DNA from 2 places in the Hydrogenophaga sp. OTU3427 genome. Region 1 is predicted to be linked to the other one. Evidence: predicted binding sites of a transcription regulator. Region 1 holds the regulator's gene; the other holds the start of a gene.
What was found. The regulator sigma-54, encoded in region 1, starts transcription at its own class of promoters, with help from an activator protein. The targets are predictions, from matches to a motif close to TGGCANGNAANCTGCTTT.
Positions count from the first base shown of each region.

Region 1 (7,265 bases):
GGCAGCTTGAGGTCGGGCGTGAGCATCCAGGCGCTCCAGCCGCTGTAGTGCTTTTTCCAGTGGCTGGCGAGCTGGGCGAAGAAGTCGCCCGACTCGCCGCCATCGGCCAGCTGGGCGCTTTCGCGTCCGCCGGTGTGACCGCCGTCGCGGCGCTGCTCACGCCCTTGCGCGCGGTCGGCCGCGCGGGTGCCGGCCACACCAGCCGCGGCGATGCGCTCGCCATACGGCGGGTTGAGCAGCATCACGCCGGGGGTGTCGGTGGGCGGCATGCGTTGCAGGGCGTCACCGCCGCGCAGCTCGATGGCCTGGGCCACGCCGGCACGCTGGGCGTTGCGCTGCGCGAAGTCGACCATGCGAAAGGCCACGTCGCTGCCGAAGATGAAGGGTTTCTGCCCCTGCGGCCAGGGCTTTTGCGCCGCCTGGGCCTGGGCCTTGATGCCCTGCCACACGTGCGACTGGAAGGGCAGCAGCTTCTCGAAGGCAAACCGGCGCGTGCTGCCGGGCGCGATGTTCAGCGCCATTTGCGCCGCCTCGATCAGCACCGTGCCACTGCCGCAGCAGGGGTCGTACAGCGGTTGGGCCGCGCCCTGGCTGCCGTCCCAGCCGGTGGCGGCGATCATGGCCGCGGCCAGGGTTTCCTTCAAGGGCGCGTCGCCCTTGTCCTCGCGCCAGCCGCGCTTGAACAGCGGCTCGCCCGAGGTGTCGATGTAGATCGAGCAGTGGCTCTCGGTCAGGTGGGCGAAGACCCGCACGTCGGGCCAGGTGGTGTCGATGTTGGGGCGCTCGCCGGTCTTGTGGCGCAGGCGGTCGCAGACGGCGTCCTTCACCCGCAGGGCGGCGAAGTTCAGGCTCTTGAGCGGGCTGTGCTGGGCCGTGATCTCGACCTTGAGCGTGTGCCGCGGCGTCATCCAGATTTCCCAGGCCACGTCGCAGGCGGTGGCGTAGATGTCGTCTTCGCTGCGGTAGGGCTGGTAGGCCAGTTCCACCAGCACCCGCTGGGCCAGGCGGCTGTGCAGGTTGAGCAGCATGGCGTCGCGCCAGCTGGCCTTGATCAACACGCCGCCGCGCGAGCGCGACATGTCGGCATCTGCCACACCGACGATGCGTTTCACCTCGGCGGCGAGGAAGTCCTCCACGCCGGCGGCGCAGGGCAGAAAAAGCGTCAGTTGGTTCATGTGTACCTTTCGATCCGCCGCCGGACCGCCTCTGGGCGGATCGGGCCCCCGGGGGTCATCGTTTTCTCAGATTGGCCGGCGCAATGCGCAGCGCCTCGCGGTATTTGGCCACCGTGCGGCGGGCGCATTCGATGCCTTGCTCCTTGAGCATCTCGGACAGCTGGTTGTCCGACAGCGGCTTGGCCAGGTCTTCCGAGGCCACGAACTGCTTGATCAGCGCGCGCACGGCGGTGCTGGAGGCGTTGCCGCCGGTCTCGGTGCCCAGGCTGGAGCCGAAGAAGTACTTGAGCTCGTAGGTGCCGAAGGGCGTGGCCATGTACTTGGCGGTGGTCACGCGGCTGATGGTGGACTCGTGCAGGCCCAGCTCGTCGGCGATCTCGCGCAGCACCAGCGGGCGCATGGCGAGTTCGCCGTGCATGAAGAAGTTGCGCTGGCGCTCGACGATGGCGCTGGACACGCGCAGGATGGTGTCGAAGCGCTGCTGGATGTTCTTGATGAACCAGCGCGCCTCCTGCAGCCGCTGCTGCATGCCGGCCGCGCCTTCGCCTTTTTCGCCGCGGCCCTGGCGCAGGGCGTTGGCGTAGATGTCGTGCACCCGCAGGCGCGGCATCACGTCGGGGTTGAGCTGGACCTTGAAGCCGCGCCCGGCCTTGGTGACGATGACGTCGGGCAAGATGGCGTTGCGCTCCACGTTGACGAAACGCCGGCCCGGCTTGGGCTCCAGGTGGCCGATCAGTGCCAGGCCCTCGCGCACCACGGCCTCGTCGAGCCGGCAGGCGGCGGCCAGGCGTTTGGTGTCGCGGCGGGCCAGCAGGTCCAGCGGCTGGGCGCACATGGCCAGCGCGGCCTGGGCGGCCGGGCTGTTGCGCAGCTCCTCGATCTGCAGGCGCAGGCATTCGGCCAGATCGCGCGCGCCCACGCCGGCCGGGTCCATGTGCTGCAGCCAGTGCAGCGCCAGGTTGAGCGCCTGTTCGGTGGCTTCGCGGGCCTCCAGGTCGTCGCCGGCCAGCGCGGCGGCCAGGTCGGCGATGGGCTCGTCCAGGTAGCCGTCGTCGTTGAGCGACTCGATCAGGAAGTACAGCGCCGCGCGCTCTTCCTCGTTGAGCCGCAGGCCCAGCGCCTGCTGGTGCAGGTGGGCCTGAAGGCTGATGTGTTCGCTGGCGAGCTCGGCGGCGCTGGCGGTTTCCTCGTCGTGCGGGTCGTTGCGGTTGCGGGGCGCGGCCTCGCCGCCCCACTCGCCGTCGTCGGGCGTGAAGGAGACGGTGCCGTCGCCTTCCCAGTCGGGTTCGCTGCCGCCGACTTCTTCGCTGAAGTCATCGCCTTCGCTGCTGGAACTGTTGCTGCTGCTGGCGTTGTCCGCGCTCCATTCGCTGACCAGATCGCCGGTGCTCACCGGCGCGTCCACCGCGTCGACGCCAAAGGCCTCGCGCTCGGCCACTTCCTCGCTGCGTTCCAGAAAGGGGTTCTCGTCGAGCATCTGCTCGACCTCCTGCGCCATCTCCAGCGTGGAGAGCTGCAGCAGCCGGATGGACTGCTGCAGCTGCGGGGTCAGCGACAGGTGTTGGGAGACACGAAGCGAGAGGCTTTGTTTCATGCCGCTCACATTCGGAAGTGTTCGCCGAGGTAAACCCTTCTGACGTCGGCATTCTCGACAATTTCCCCCGGCGTGCCCCGGGCCAGCACGCGGCCCTCGTTGATGATGTAGGCGTGGTCGCAGATGCCCAGGGTTTCGCGCACGTTGTGGTCGGTGATCAGCACGCCGATGCCACGCGATTTGAGGAAGCCGATGATGCGCTGGATCTCGATCACGGCGATCGGGTCGATGCCGGCGAAAGGCTCGTCCAGCAGGATGAAACGCGGGTTGCTGGCCAGGGCTCGGGCGATCTCCACCCGGCGGCGTTCACCGCCCGACAGGGCCGGTGCCGGCGAGGAGCGCAGGTGCGAGACGTGCAGGTCCTCGAGCAGTTCCGTGAGGCGCTGCTCCAGCGCCGCGTGGGTGTAGGGCTTGCCCGTGGCCGGGTCGGTCTGCAGCTCCAGCACGGCACGCACGTTGTCTTCCACGCTGAGCTTGCGGAAGATGGACGCTTCCTGCGGCAGGTAGCCCAGGCCCAGGCGCGCGCGGCGATGGATGGGCAGGCGCTCCACGGCCTGGCCGTCGAGGGAAATCTGCCCGGCGTCGGCCCGCACCAGGCCCACGATCATGTAGAAGGAGGTGGTCTTGCCGGCGCCGTTGGGCCCCAGCAGGCCCACCACCTCGCCTTCGTCCACCGCCAGCGACACGTCCTTGACCACCTTGCGGCTGCCATAGGCTTTTTGCAGGCCACGCGCTTCCAGCCGGCGTTTGATGGCCGGCGTGGCGGGGTGGGTGGCGAGCGGGACGGCGGCGCTCACCGCTTGCCCTCGCCCAGGGCCGGTGTGGCTTTGAGGTCGGGGGCGGGCGCGGTCACCGGGGCCGGGCCGCTGGTGTCGCCCTTGGGCACGGGGGTGAGCATGGCGCGCACGCGCCCGCTCGGGTTGGCGGGGGTGCGCGCGGCCGCGCCGCCGTCGACCGTGAACACGTCGGCGTTGTTGTCGTACACGATGGTGTTGCCCGCGGTCTCGTCGTTGAGGCTCGCGCCCCGGTAGCGGCGCAGCACGGCGCGGCCGATGAAGCGCACCGTGTCGGCCTGGCTGTCGTATTCGATGCGGTCGGCCACGCCTTCGATGTATTCGTCCACCACGTCGCGCTTCTGCCGGAAGAAGGCCTGGGTGCTGGTGTTGCCCAGCACGGTGCCGAACTGCTGGCCCTGCGGTCCCTGGCGCACCTCGATCTGCTGGCCACGGATCACGATGCTGCCCTTGTTGACCACCACGTTGCCGGTGAAGACGCTGGTCTGGCGGCCATCCTCATGGCGCAGGCTGTCGGCCTCCACATTCATGGGCTGGTTGCGGTCTGCCTTGGCGGCCAGGGCCGCGGCACCGGACAGCAAGCCCATGGCCAGCAGGCCGGCCTGGCAGGTGCGGGTAAACGTGGTGCGGGTCATCGGCGTGTAGGGCATGGAAATTGCATGGCATTGTAAGCGTGCACTTTGCCGTGTGCGCTCCGGGCCGGGCACAAAAAAGCCCGCTGGATCGCAGCGGGCTTTGGGGGACGGCGCCAAGGGCGCTTATTTCGCGCTTCGCGACTGGGCAATCAGGTGCTCGGCCACTTGCAGCGTGCGCGGCATGTTCTGCGCCAGCGAACCCGAGGTGAAGTATTTGCCGGCGATGCCCAGCGAGGGCACGCCGTCCACCTGGTAGGCGTCCTGCAGCTGGCTGGCGCGGCGGGCCTTGCCCGCGACGCCGAAGGCGTTGTAGACCTCCAGGAACTTGGCCCGGTCCACGCCCTGCTTGGCGATCCAGTCGGCGATCTGCTCCTGGGTCGTCAGGCGCTGCTTTTCGGTGTGGATGGCGTGGAACACCTTGCGGTGCAGTTCCTCGACCTTGCCCAGGGCTTCCAGCGCGTAGTACAGGCGCTGCTGGGGCACGAAGTCGTCGCGGAAGGCCACCGGCGCGCGCTTGACCACCACGTGGGCCGGCTGCTTCTTGGCCCAGGCGTCAAACGTGGGCTCGAAGGCGTTGCAGTGGGGGCAGCTGTACCAGAAGAACTCGATCACCTCGACCTTGTCGGCCGGGGCGTCGACCGGGGCCGGGCGGCTGAGCTTGAGGTAGTCGGTGCCTTCCTTGAAGGCGGTCTGTGCCTGGGTCTGGGCGGTGCCCAGCAGGCCCGTGGTGGCGGTGCCGGCCATCAGCACAGCTTGGGTGAAATCACGACGTTGCATTTTTCAACAATCTCCTTGCCATAACGGCGGTTGCCTCCCATGGAGCGCCGCACCGCAGCAAAAGTTCAAAAAAGCGTGAACGGCGGCGGGTCGGCGCTTCAGCGCTGCACACGCACCAGGGCCGCGTCGATGTTGTTGCCGGCCAGCTTGGCCTGGGTCGCATCGGCGTCGGCCTTGGCGCGGTGGGGGCCGGTGCGCACCCGGTAGACGGTCTGGCCGGCCTGTTCGCGTTCGCTGATCTTGGCATCGAAACCCAGCATGGCCAGTTTGGCGCGCTGGGCCTCGGCGTCGGCCGCGGTGCGGAAGGCCCCGGCCTGTACGAAGTAGACAAACGGATCGGCTTCGGTCCCGGCGGTGGCCGGCGCGGCCGTCGCCGGGGCCGCCGCTGTCTGGGTGCGGCTGCGCGCCAGATCGCCCAGCGGATCGGCCGAGGCGGCAGGCTGTTTGACCGCTTCCGGCTTGACGGCCGGTGTGGGCGCCACGGGGGCGGGTTTGCCTTCGGACTTCACCGCGCCCTCGGTCGGCTCGGCCTCTGGCTTGGGCGCGGCGGCGGGCTTGCTGCCCGCCAGGCCGGCGTTGGGGTTCCAATTGCGGTTTTTCTCGGCCTCGATGGCGTCCTGCGTGGGCTTGCGCGACACGCCGCGGTCGACAAAAGGCACCGGCACCTTGGTCACGTAGACCGCCACGGCCAGGGCCAGGCCCAGACCCACCAGCAGGCCGACCACAAAGCCGATCAGTGTTCCACCCAGTTGCTTGTTCATGCTTGTCACATCTTTTGCGGCGCGCTCACGCCGAGCACGGCCAAGCCATTGTGCAGCACCTGCGCGGTGGCCGCGACCAGCGCCAGGCGCGCGCGTTTGACGGCCTCCTCCACCACCAGGATGCGCTCGGCGTCGTAGTAGCTGTGGTAGCTGGCCGCCAGCTCGCGCAGGTAGAAGGTCACGTCGTGGGGCGCGAAGTCGGTGGCGGCGGCGCTCAGCATCTCGGGGTACTTGGCCAGTTGCAGCAGCAGGGCCTGGGCTTGCGGGCCGGTGAGGGCCGAGAGGTCGGTGTCCCGCAGCGTGGCCACATCACCGCCCCACGACGCCAGCACCGAGCAGATGCGCGCATGCGCGTACTGCACGTAGTACACCGGGTTGTCGTTGTTCTTCTGGACCGCCAGGTCGACGTCGAAGGTGTATTCGGTGTCGGGCTTGCGGCTGAGCAGGAAGAAGCGCACCGCGTCCTTGGAGGTCCACTCGATCAGGTCGCGCAGCGTCACGTAGCTGCCGGCGCGCTTGGAGATCTTGACCTCCTCGCCGCCGCGCATCACGCGCACCATGGTGTGCAGCACGTAGTCGGGGTAGCCTTGGGGGATGCCCACGCCCGCGGCCTGCAGGCCGGCGCGCACGCGGGCGATGGTGCCGTGGTGGTCCGTGCCCTGGATGTTGATGACCTTGGTGAAGCCACGTTCCCATTTGGCGATGTGGTAGGCCACGTCGGGCACGAAGTAGGTGTAGGAGCCGTCGCCCTTGCGCATGACGCGGTCCTTGTCGTCGCCGTAGTCGGTTGACTTCAGCCACAACGCGCCGTCCAACTCGTAGGTCTTGCCGGCCTCGCGCAGCTTCTGCACGGTGGCGTCCACCTTGCCGCTGGTGTAGAGGCTGGATTCCAGGTAGTACTGGTCAAACTTGACCGAGAAGGCCTGCAGGTCCAGGTCTTGCTCGTGGCGCAGGTAGGCCACGGCGAACAGGCGGATGTCGTCCAGCGCGTCCACGTCGCCGCTGGCGGTGAAGGCGCGGTCGTCCGAATGCACGGTCTTTTTGGCAAGGTAGTCGGCCGCGATATCACCGATGTAGTCGCCGTTGTAGGCCACCTCGGGCCATTCGGCGTCGCCCGGCTTGAAGCCCTTGGCGCGCAGCTGGGTGGACGTGGCCAGGGTGTTGATCTGCACACCGGCGTCGTTGTAATAGAACTCGCGGTGCACGTCCCAGCCCTGGGTCTCGAACAGGTTGCAGATCGCGTCGCCCAGGGCGGCCTGGCGGCCGTGGCCCACGTGCAGCGGACCGGTCGGGTTGGCCGAGACGAACTCCACCAGCACACGTTCGCCGCGCGCCGGCTGCTGGCCAAAGCTTGCGCCCGCGCCCAGCACCTCGCGCACCACCTGCTGCTTGGCGGCGGCTTTGAGGCGGATGTTGATGAAGCCGGGGCCGGCGATGTCGATCGCCTCCACCCACTGCCCAAAGGCCGGCGTGGCCAGCAGCGCGTCGCGCAGCTGTTCGCCCAGCTGGCGTGGGTTGAGTTTGAGTGG
Region 1 covers NZ_JASATI010000011.1:25,120-32,384, reverse strand. The annotation lists gene AAHB17_RS08870 (THUMP domain-containing class I SAM-dependent RNA methyltransferase) at 1-1,175, opposite strand, end outside; gene AAHB17_RS08865 (RNA polymerase factor sigma-54) at 1,231-2,769, opposite strand; gene lptB (LPS export ABC transporter ATP-binding protein) at 2,775-3,566, opposite strand; gene lptA (lipopolysaccharide transport periplasmic protein LptA) at 3,563-4,213, opposite strand; gene AAHB17_RS08850 (thiol:disulfide interchange protein DsbA/DsbL) at 4,322-4,975, opposite strand; gene AAHB17_RS08845 (SPOR domain-containing protein) at 5,074-5,736, opposite strand; gene argS (arginine--tRNA ligase) at 5,742-7,265, opposite strand, start outside.

Region 2 (7,265 bases), on a different contig from region 1:
CCGCGCGCCTGGCGCTGGCCGACAACATGGGCCTGTTCCAGCCGATCAAGTCCAAGGTGCTGGACGACGCCATCCCGGCCCATCTGCGCGCTCAGCCCACGGCCGACGGCGTGACCTGGACCGGCTTCTCGACGCGCGCCCGCCTGGTGGTCTACGACCCGCTGCGCGTGAAGGCCGCCGACGTGGCCACCTACGAACAACTGGCCGACCCCAGGCTCAAGGGCCTGCTGTGTACCCGCTCGGGCTCGCATCCCTACAACCTGTCGCTGTTCACCACCGTGGTGGAGCGCCTGGGCGACGCCCAGGGCGAGACCTGGCTCAAGGGTCTGGTGGCCAACATGGCGCGCGATCCCAAGGGCGGCGACACCGACCAGATCAAGGCCGTGGCCTCTGGCGAATGCGGCGTGGCGCTGACCAATTCGTACTACGTTGCGCGGCTGCTGAAGTCGAGCCAGCCGGACGATCGCACGGCCATGGAGCGCGTGCGCGTGGTGTTCCCGAACCAGGGCACCTCGGGCACCCACGTGAACATCGCCGGCGCCGCCGTGGCCAAACACGCCAAGAACCGCGACAACGCGGTGGCCTTCATGGAATACCTGTCCAGCGCGTCGGCGCAGGGCTACTTTGCCGAAGGCAACAACGAGTTCCCGGTGGCCAAGGGCGTGAAGTCCAACAACCCGGCCATCAAGGCCATGGGTGGCGACCACTTCAAGGGCGACAACATCTCCCTGACCGTCGTGGCCAAGAACCTGCCGAAAGTGCAGCAGATGCTGGACCGCGTGGGCTACAAGTAAAGGCCGCTGTCTCCAGGGGGCTGATTCGCCTTGGTGCGGCCCTGCGGCGGATCGCCTCGCCACATCGCACTTCTTGCACAAAAAAAGCCCGGTATCGATCGGGCTTTTTTTTGTGTGCACTGATTCGGCCATCCAAGAAAAATGACCCGACCGCTTGCGCGGGTCGGGCCCAACATCTTTTGTGGAGATGATCTCTCAGACGGCTCAGTGACGGCGGGCCCTCGCGAGCCCGCCGTGTGGTTCAACGGTTGTAGGCGGTTTCGCCGTGCGAGCGGATGTCGAGACCTTCGCGCTCGTCTTCCTCGCTGACACGCAGACCGATCACCATGTCAACGATCTTGTAGGCCACGAAGGAGACCACGCCCGACCAGACGATGGTCAGCAGCACGGCCTTCAGCTGGACCCAAACCTGGGCCGCGATCGAGTAGTCGGCGGTCGTCACCATGGTGGCGGTGACCCAGTCGGCCACATAGCCGGGGCCACCCAGGGCCGGGCTGTTGAACACGCCGGTCAGCAGGGCGCCGATGATGCCACCCACGCCGTGCACGCCGAAGACGTCCAGCGAGTCGTCGGCACCCAGCATGCGCTTGAGACCGCTCACGCCCCACAGGCAGGCGAAGCCGGCGACGAAGCCGATCACCAGCGCACCACCGATGCCCACGTTGCCGGCGGCCGGGGTGATGGCGACCAAACCGGCCACGGCACCCGAGGCGGCACCCAGCATGGAGGCCTTGCCCTTGTGCAGCGCCTCGCCCACACACCAGGCCAGCACGGCGGCAGCGGTGGCGGCAAAGGTGTTGATGAAGGCCAGGGCGGCGAAACCGTTGGCTTCCAGGGCGGAACCGGCGTTGAAGCCGAACCAGCCCACCCACAGCAGCGAAGCGCCCACCATGGTCAGCGTCAGGCTGTGCGGGGCCATGGCTTCCTTGCCGTAGCCGATGCGTTTGCCGACCATGAAGGCGCCCACCAGACCCGCAACGGCAGCGTTGATGTGCACCACGGTGCCGCCAGCGAAGTCCAGCGCGCCCCACTGCCAGATCTGGCCGGCCTTGCCCGTCATGCTGTCAGCCACTTCCTTGGCCGTGTAGGCGTCCGGACCCATCCAGAACCACACCATGTGCGCGATGGGCAGGTAGCTGAAGGTGAACCAGATCGCCATGAACAGCAGCACGGCGGAGAACTTCATGCGTTCGGCGAAGGCGCCGACGATCAGCGCGCAGGTGATGCCGGCAAAGGTGGCCTGGAAGGCGGCGAAGATGATCTCGGGAATGACCACGCCCTTGCTGAAGGTGGCACCGTTGGCAAAGGTGCCTGCAACGTTGTCCCACACCCCAGCCATCAACAGCCGGTCAAAGCCCCCGATGAACGCATTGCCCTCGGTGAAGGCCAGGCTGTAGCCATAGACGAACCACAGCACGGCGATCAACGAGAAGGTGACCATGACCTGCATGAGCACGGACAGCATGTTCTTGCTGCGCACCAGGCCGCCGTAGAACAGGGCCAGGCCCGGCACGGTCATCAGGATGACCAGCAAGGTGGACACCATCATCCAGGCGGTGTCGCCCTTGTTGGGGACCGGTGCCGGTGCGGCGGCGGCCTCAGCCGGCGCGGCGGGGGCTGCGGCGGCGGGCGCGGCAGCGGCGCTGCTGGCGGCAGGGGCGGCAGCGGTTGCCGCCGGGGTTTCGGTGGCTGCTGGCGCGGCCGTCTGGGCCATGGCGGCCAGACCACCGAAGGTCAGACTGAGGCCTAGGAACAGGCCGGTGATGAGCTTTTTCATGGGTGACTCTTTCTTCTGCGATGAGGGGCCGCTGTCAGAGCGCTTCTTTGCCGGTTTCGCCGGTGCGGATGCGGACCACTTGCTCCAGGCTGTAAACGAAGATCTTGCCGTCACCGATCTTGCCGGTGCGGGCAGCGCCTTCGATGGCTTCGATCACGCGGTCGACCAGTTCGTCGGCCACGGCCGCCTCGATCTTGACCTTGGGCAGGAAGTCGACCACGTACTCGGCGCCGCGGTACAGCTCGGTGTGGCCCTTCTGGCGTCCGAAGCCCTTGACCTCGGTGACGGTGATGCCCTGCACGCCGATGCCCGAAAGTGCTTCGCGCACTTCGTCCAGCTTGAAGGGTTTGATGATGGCGGTGACCAGTTTCATAAGGTTCCTCTCGATGGCGGTTCGGTCCGGGCCGCCAGGGCGGCCCGGCAGCTGTCACATGGCCTTGGCGACAGTCAGCACCAGGCGGTTCTTGTTGATGTCGCCATACACGGCCTTCTTGTTGGCGCCCACGAAAGCGGCCTTGACGGAGTAGCCGTCACCCAGGTCGTAGCCCAGGCCCACGCTGTAGTCGGTGAAATCGGTCAGGGCCTTCTGCTTGAAATCGGTCAGGCCCACGGCCGCGCTCAGGGTCAGGCCCTTGCTGATCTCGGTCGAGTAGCCCAGGCTGAGGTAGCCGGCCTTGCTGCCGGAACCGAAGTACTGGCTGGAGACGGTGTGCGAGTACTTGGCGCTGAAGCCGGCGTAGCTCAGGCCGCCATAGACCTCGGTGGTCTTGAAGCTGCTGGCGCCCGGGTAGGCGTAGTGCAGCACGCCGACGTCGTAACCGATGCCGCTGACTTCGCCCTTGTAGCCGCCGTAGAGGTCCATCTCCAGGCTGCCGGTGGGCAGGGTCACGTTGGAGTTCCAGTTGCCGACATACAGGCCATTGGCGAAGGCGTAATCGAAACCGCCCTGCAGCGCAGGCTTGTTGGCCGTCTGGTCCTGGCCACGGAACTTGTAACTGGTGTTGAGCGACACGTTGGCCGACAGCTGGGCAGCGGCCAGCAGGGGCGAGGCGGCCAGCGCCACAACAGCCAGGGACTTGATAGCGGAAATGTTCATGACGGAGAACTCCAGTGGTTGAGGGGAAGACGGGCCACTTAAGCAGGGAATGTGCCAACCCGGCGCTCCCGGGCACCCCAATAGGGCGCAGACCAACCCACGTTGCAGCGCACGTCACTCACAAAGACTCACAATCCCGGCCCCCGCCCCCGCCGCCCCGCCCTGCCCTGCCGCACGCCGCCGGTGTAGGATGGACACGCACAAGCACCACCAAGGGGCTTGGCGGTGCACGGCGGCCTGGCACAGCCGACCAATGCACCACGAACGTGCATTTTGGCGGTCCTGATCGGGCCGTCAAGCCGCACCAGAACAGGGAGGGCCGCCATGGGTTTGTCTTTGGTGCACAGCCGTGCGCTGGTGGGGCTGGACGCACGTCCGGTGTGCGTGGAGGTGCATCTGGCCAACGGCCTGCCCAGTTTCACCCTGGTCGGGCTGGCCGAAACCGAGGTCAAGGAGGCCCGGGAGCGCGTGCGCTCGGCCCTGATGAACGCCGGGCTGGACTTCCCGAGCAGCAAAAAGATCACCGTCAACCTCGCGCCCGCCGACCTGCCCAAGGACTCGGGGCGTTTCGACCTGCCCATCGCGCTGGGTTTGCTGGCGGCCAGCGGGCAGATCGACGCCCAACGGCTGAACGGCTGGGAATTCGCTGGCGAACTTTCATTGGGCGGCGAGTTGCGCCCGGTGCGCGGCGCCCTGGCCATGGGCCTGGCGCAGCACCGGCAGCGGGGCAGCGCCCGTCGGCTGGTGTTGCCCGCTGGCAGCGCCGAAGAGGCCGCGCTGGTGCCCGCCGCCGAGGTCTACCGCGCCCACCACCTGCTCGACGTGGTCCGGCGCTTTCTGCCCGTCCCCACCCCAGGCATCCCGGACAACACGGCGGCCGAGGACGGTGGCTGGCAACGGCAGGCCACCCCAGCCCCAGGAACCGTCCCCCATCCTGGCGAGCGGCCCGACATGGCCGATATCAAGGGACAGAGCCAGGCCCGCCGGGTGCTGGAGATCGCAGCGGCCGGTGGCCACAGCCTGCTGCTGGTGGGCCCCCCGGGCAGCGGCAAGTCCATGTTGGCGCAGCGTTTCGCCGACCTGTTGCCGCCCATGAACGAAGACGAGGCACTGGAAGCGGCGGCCGTGGCCTCCCTGGGCGGGCGCTTCCGTTTGCAGGACTGGGGCCGACGCCCCATGGCCGCGCCGCACCACACGGCGAGCGCGGTGGCGCTGGTGGGCGGAGGCTCGCCACCCCGACCGGGCGAGATTTCCCTCGCTCACCATGGCGTGTTGTTCCTCGACGAACTGGCCGTTTAGCTTTTTTGCCAAGTTGTCTATATTGCGAGAAACAAGGAGTTTCTCGTGCAAATCGTCCCGCAATTCACTCCCAACTCGCCGTTGACAATTGTCCAAAGGGACGACGCCTTCCCAGACTACCCGTTCGAACGCCTCAACCACCACCTGTTGGCTGAAATCCGAGCGGGCTACGCAACGCTACCGTTGTCGCTTCGCGGCATCGAGACGGTGCAGCCGCGCCATCTGGAATGCGTACTTCAGATTTGTGGCATTCACGTGCCGAATGCCGGCTTTGCATCAGCGGAGTTCTGGAGAGGTTGTGTAGCGTATGTTGGCGCGGTCAACTCCCAGAAGTTCATTGATGCCACGCACGCCTGGAGGCACAGACAGACAACCTCTTTCGCTCGCCTGCTCAGCGAGCTTAAAGGCAGAGGCTTCTTGGTGCCACCCCTGACGTTTAGTTCAGCGATCACCGGTGTATCCGAGTCGATTCGCCCATTCGTCGATTTCTTCGAAGACCTGGCACTGGATGCTGAGAAGGTGTGGCTTTGGCAGGGGTGGTGGAGCAGGAACAGGGACGCGCGAAAGCGACAACGATTTCCTTTCTTCCCGATCTACAAGCGTTTGGGGCGCGAATTTACAGAGCGCCTGTACAAGGCATGCGACGCTTGGGCGACGTCGCACAACGCCAGCCACATCCCGATCTTGCGCCCCTTAGCCGAGTACATCGGAGCCCATGACGACGCGCTGACAGTCCGACGCTTGCAGGATCCAGCGTTCACGGAGGTTTTCTGGCATCAGTTTTTTGCCTACTTTGTCTCTTCGCGGCACGAAATGGGCAACGAACTTGCCACCAGCCTTGCTGTGTGGAATGCGCAGACGATCAGATTCATCTCCGGATGTTTGGAGTCGTGCGGCCTGTTTGCGAAGCCGGCCCAGATGCCTGCGGCGCCCAAACGGACCAAGACAGGGGCGCAGACCAAGATTTTGAAGCAGGAAGACGGGACCGACGCCAAGGGGCGCCTCATCACGCTGGTGCCGGTTCATTGCACGGATGACCAAGCGCTTCAGGTCCTGTTGAAGGACATCCGCAGGGAAATCGAGATTGTGCAGCGGTGGGCGGAAGGCGAATACGCGCAGTTCTGCGCCAACGTGGACGCGCGGACATTGCTTGCCAAGCAAGGGACAGTCAGAGTCATTCAGAAAGTGGGAGCCAACTCGATCGGTCATAAGCAGTTGGTCGCGAAAGACAACCCGCAGGCGATGGCCAATGCCGCTGCCACTTTCGAACACTATGGCTACCAGACCCACGAGGACACATCAGTGGGTCTCCTCTATCCGAAGCCAATTCCTGAAACTGCTTTGAAGCTCGGTGTGCCGAACGCCGGCAGCTTGTTGCCGCATCTCACCCTTCTGGTGCACGATCATCCCAAAATCACGAGCTCCTTTCTGGAGAAGCTCCAGCTGTATGACAAGCACGGGAACATACAGTGTGTGCAGATTCTCGACGGCGTCACCATGCTGGTCGGAGCGAAAGATCGTGCAGGGCCGGGCAATGCGCAACAAGCGATCGTGCTGACTGCGCGCGGCAAGGACGTGGTCACACGGATCATTCAGGCGACTGCGCCGCTTCGCAGATACCTGAAGGCCAAGGGCGACGACAACTGGCGATCCTTTCTCTTGAGCAGCGGAAAGTCATTTGGCTACCCAAGTCCCATCAAGAACATCTCTGGCCTCTTCATCCACCCCAAAAACAGAAAGAACTTGAGCTCGTCCTTGGAACGACAGGGGCTTGACAGGCGATCGGCGGAATCGATCGCAGAGCGGCTCACGCTGGCCACATTGCGAGCAAGCATCGGGGTGCGCGTCTACCTGGATACGGGAAGCGTGCATGCCATGAGCGAAGCCCTGGGCCACGTGGAATTCAATCCGAGTCTTCTTGATCACTATCTGCCGCTTCAAGTCCAGCGTATTTTTCGGGAACGCTGGATCCGCATCTTCCAGACTTCGTTGATCATCGAAGCCGTGAAAGGAACCGACTTGGTGCTTGAAGCCTCGGGACTGTCATCAATGCAAGAGCTCGATGAGTTTCTGAGCCACCATGCCTTCAAACGCCTTGATCCTCTGGTCGATGGACCCGCAGACGTCAACGATCGCGAAATCGCCTTCGGTATCAGCACCGGAATCCTGGCATTGCTTTTTGGGCTGCAACATGCGGTGCAGAACGCAACCAAGGCGGTTTGCGGCCGGGCACAGTACTGGGCGCTGGTGACGGACCGGATCGTGGACTACATCATGGCGCCAGAGAGCGGGCGGGAGG
Region 2 covers NZ_JASATI010000010.1:19,280-26,544, forward strand. The annotation lists gene AAHB17_RS08220 (extracellular solute-binding protein) at 1-794, shown strand, start outside; gene AAHB17_RS08225 (ammonium transporter) at 1,036-2,571, opposite strand; gene glnK (P-II family nitrogen regulator) at 2,606-2,944, opposite strand; gene AAHB17_RS08235 (TorF family putative porin) at 2,999-3,667, opposite strand; partial or broken gene AAHB17_RS08240 (YifB family Mg chelatase-like AAA ATPase) at 3,992-4,954, shown strand; gene AAHB17_RS08245 (hypothetical protein) at 5,012-7,265, shown strand, end outside.
Region 2: the regulator sigma-54 is predicted to act here: its motif matches at 3,707-3,724, upstream of AAHB17_RS08235 (TorF family putative porin).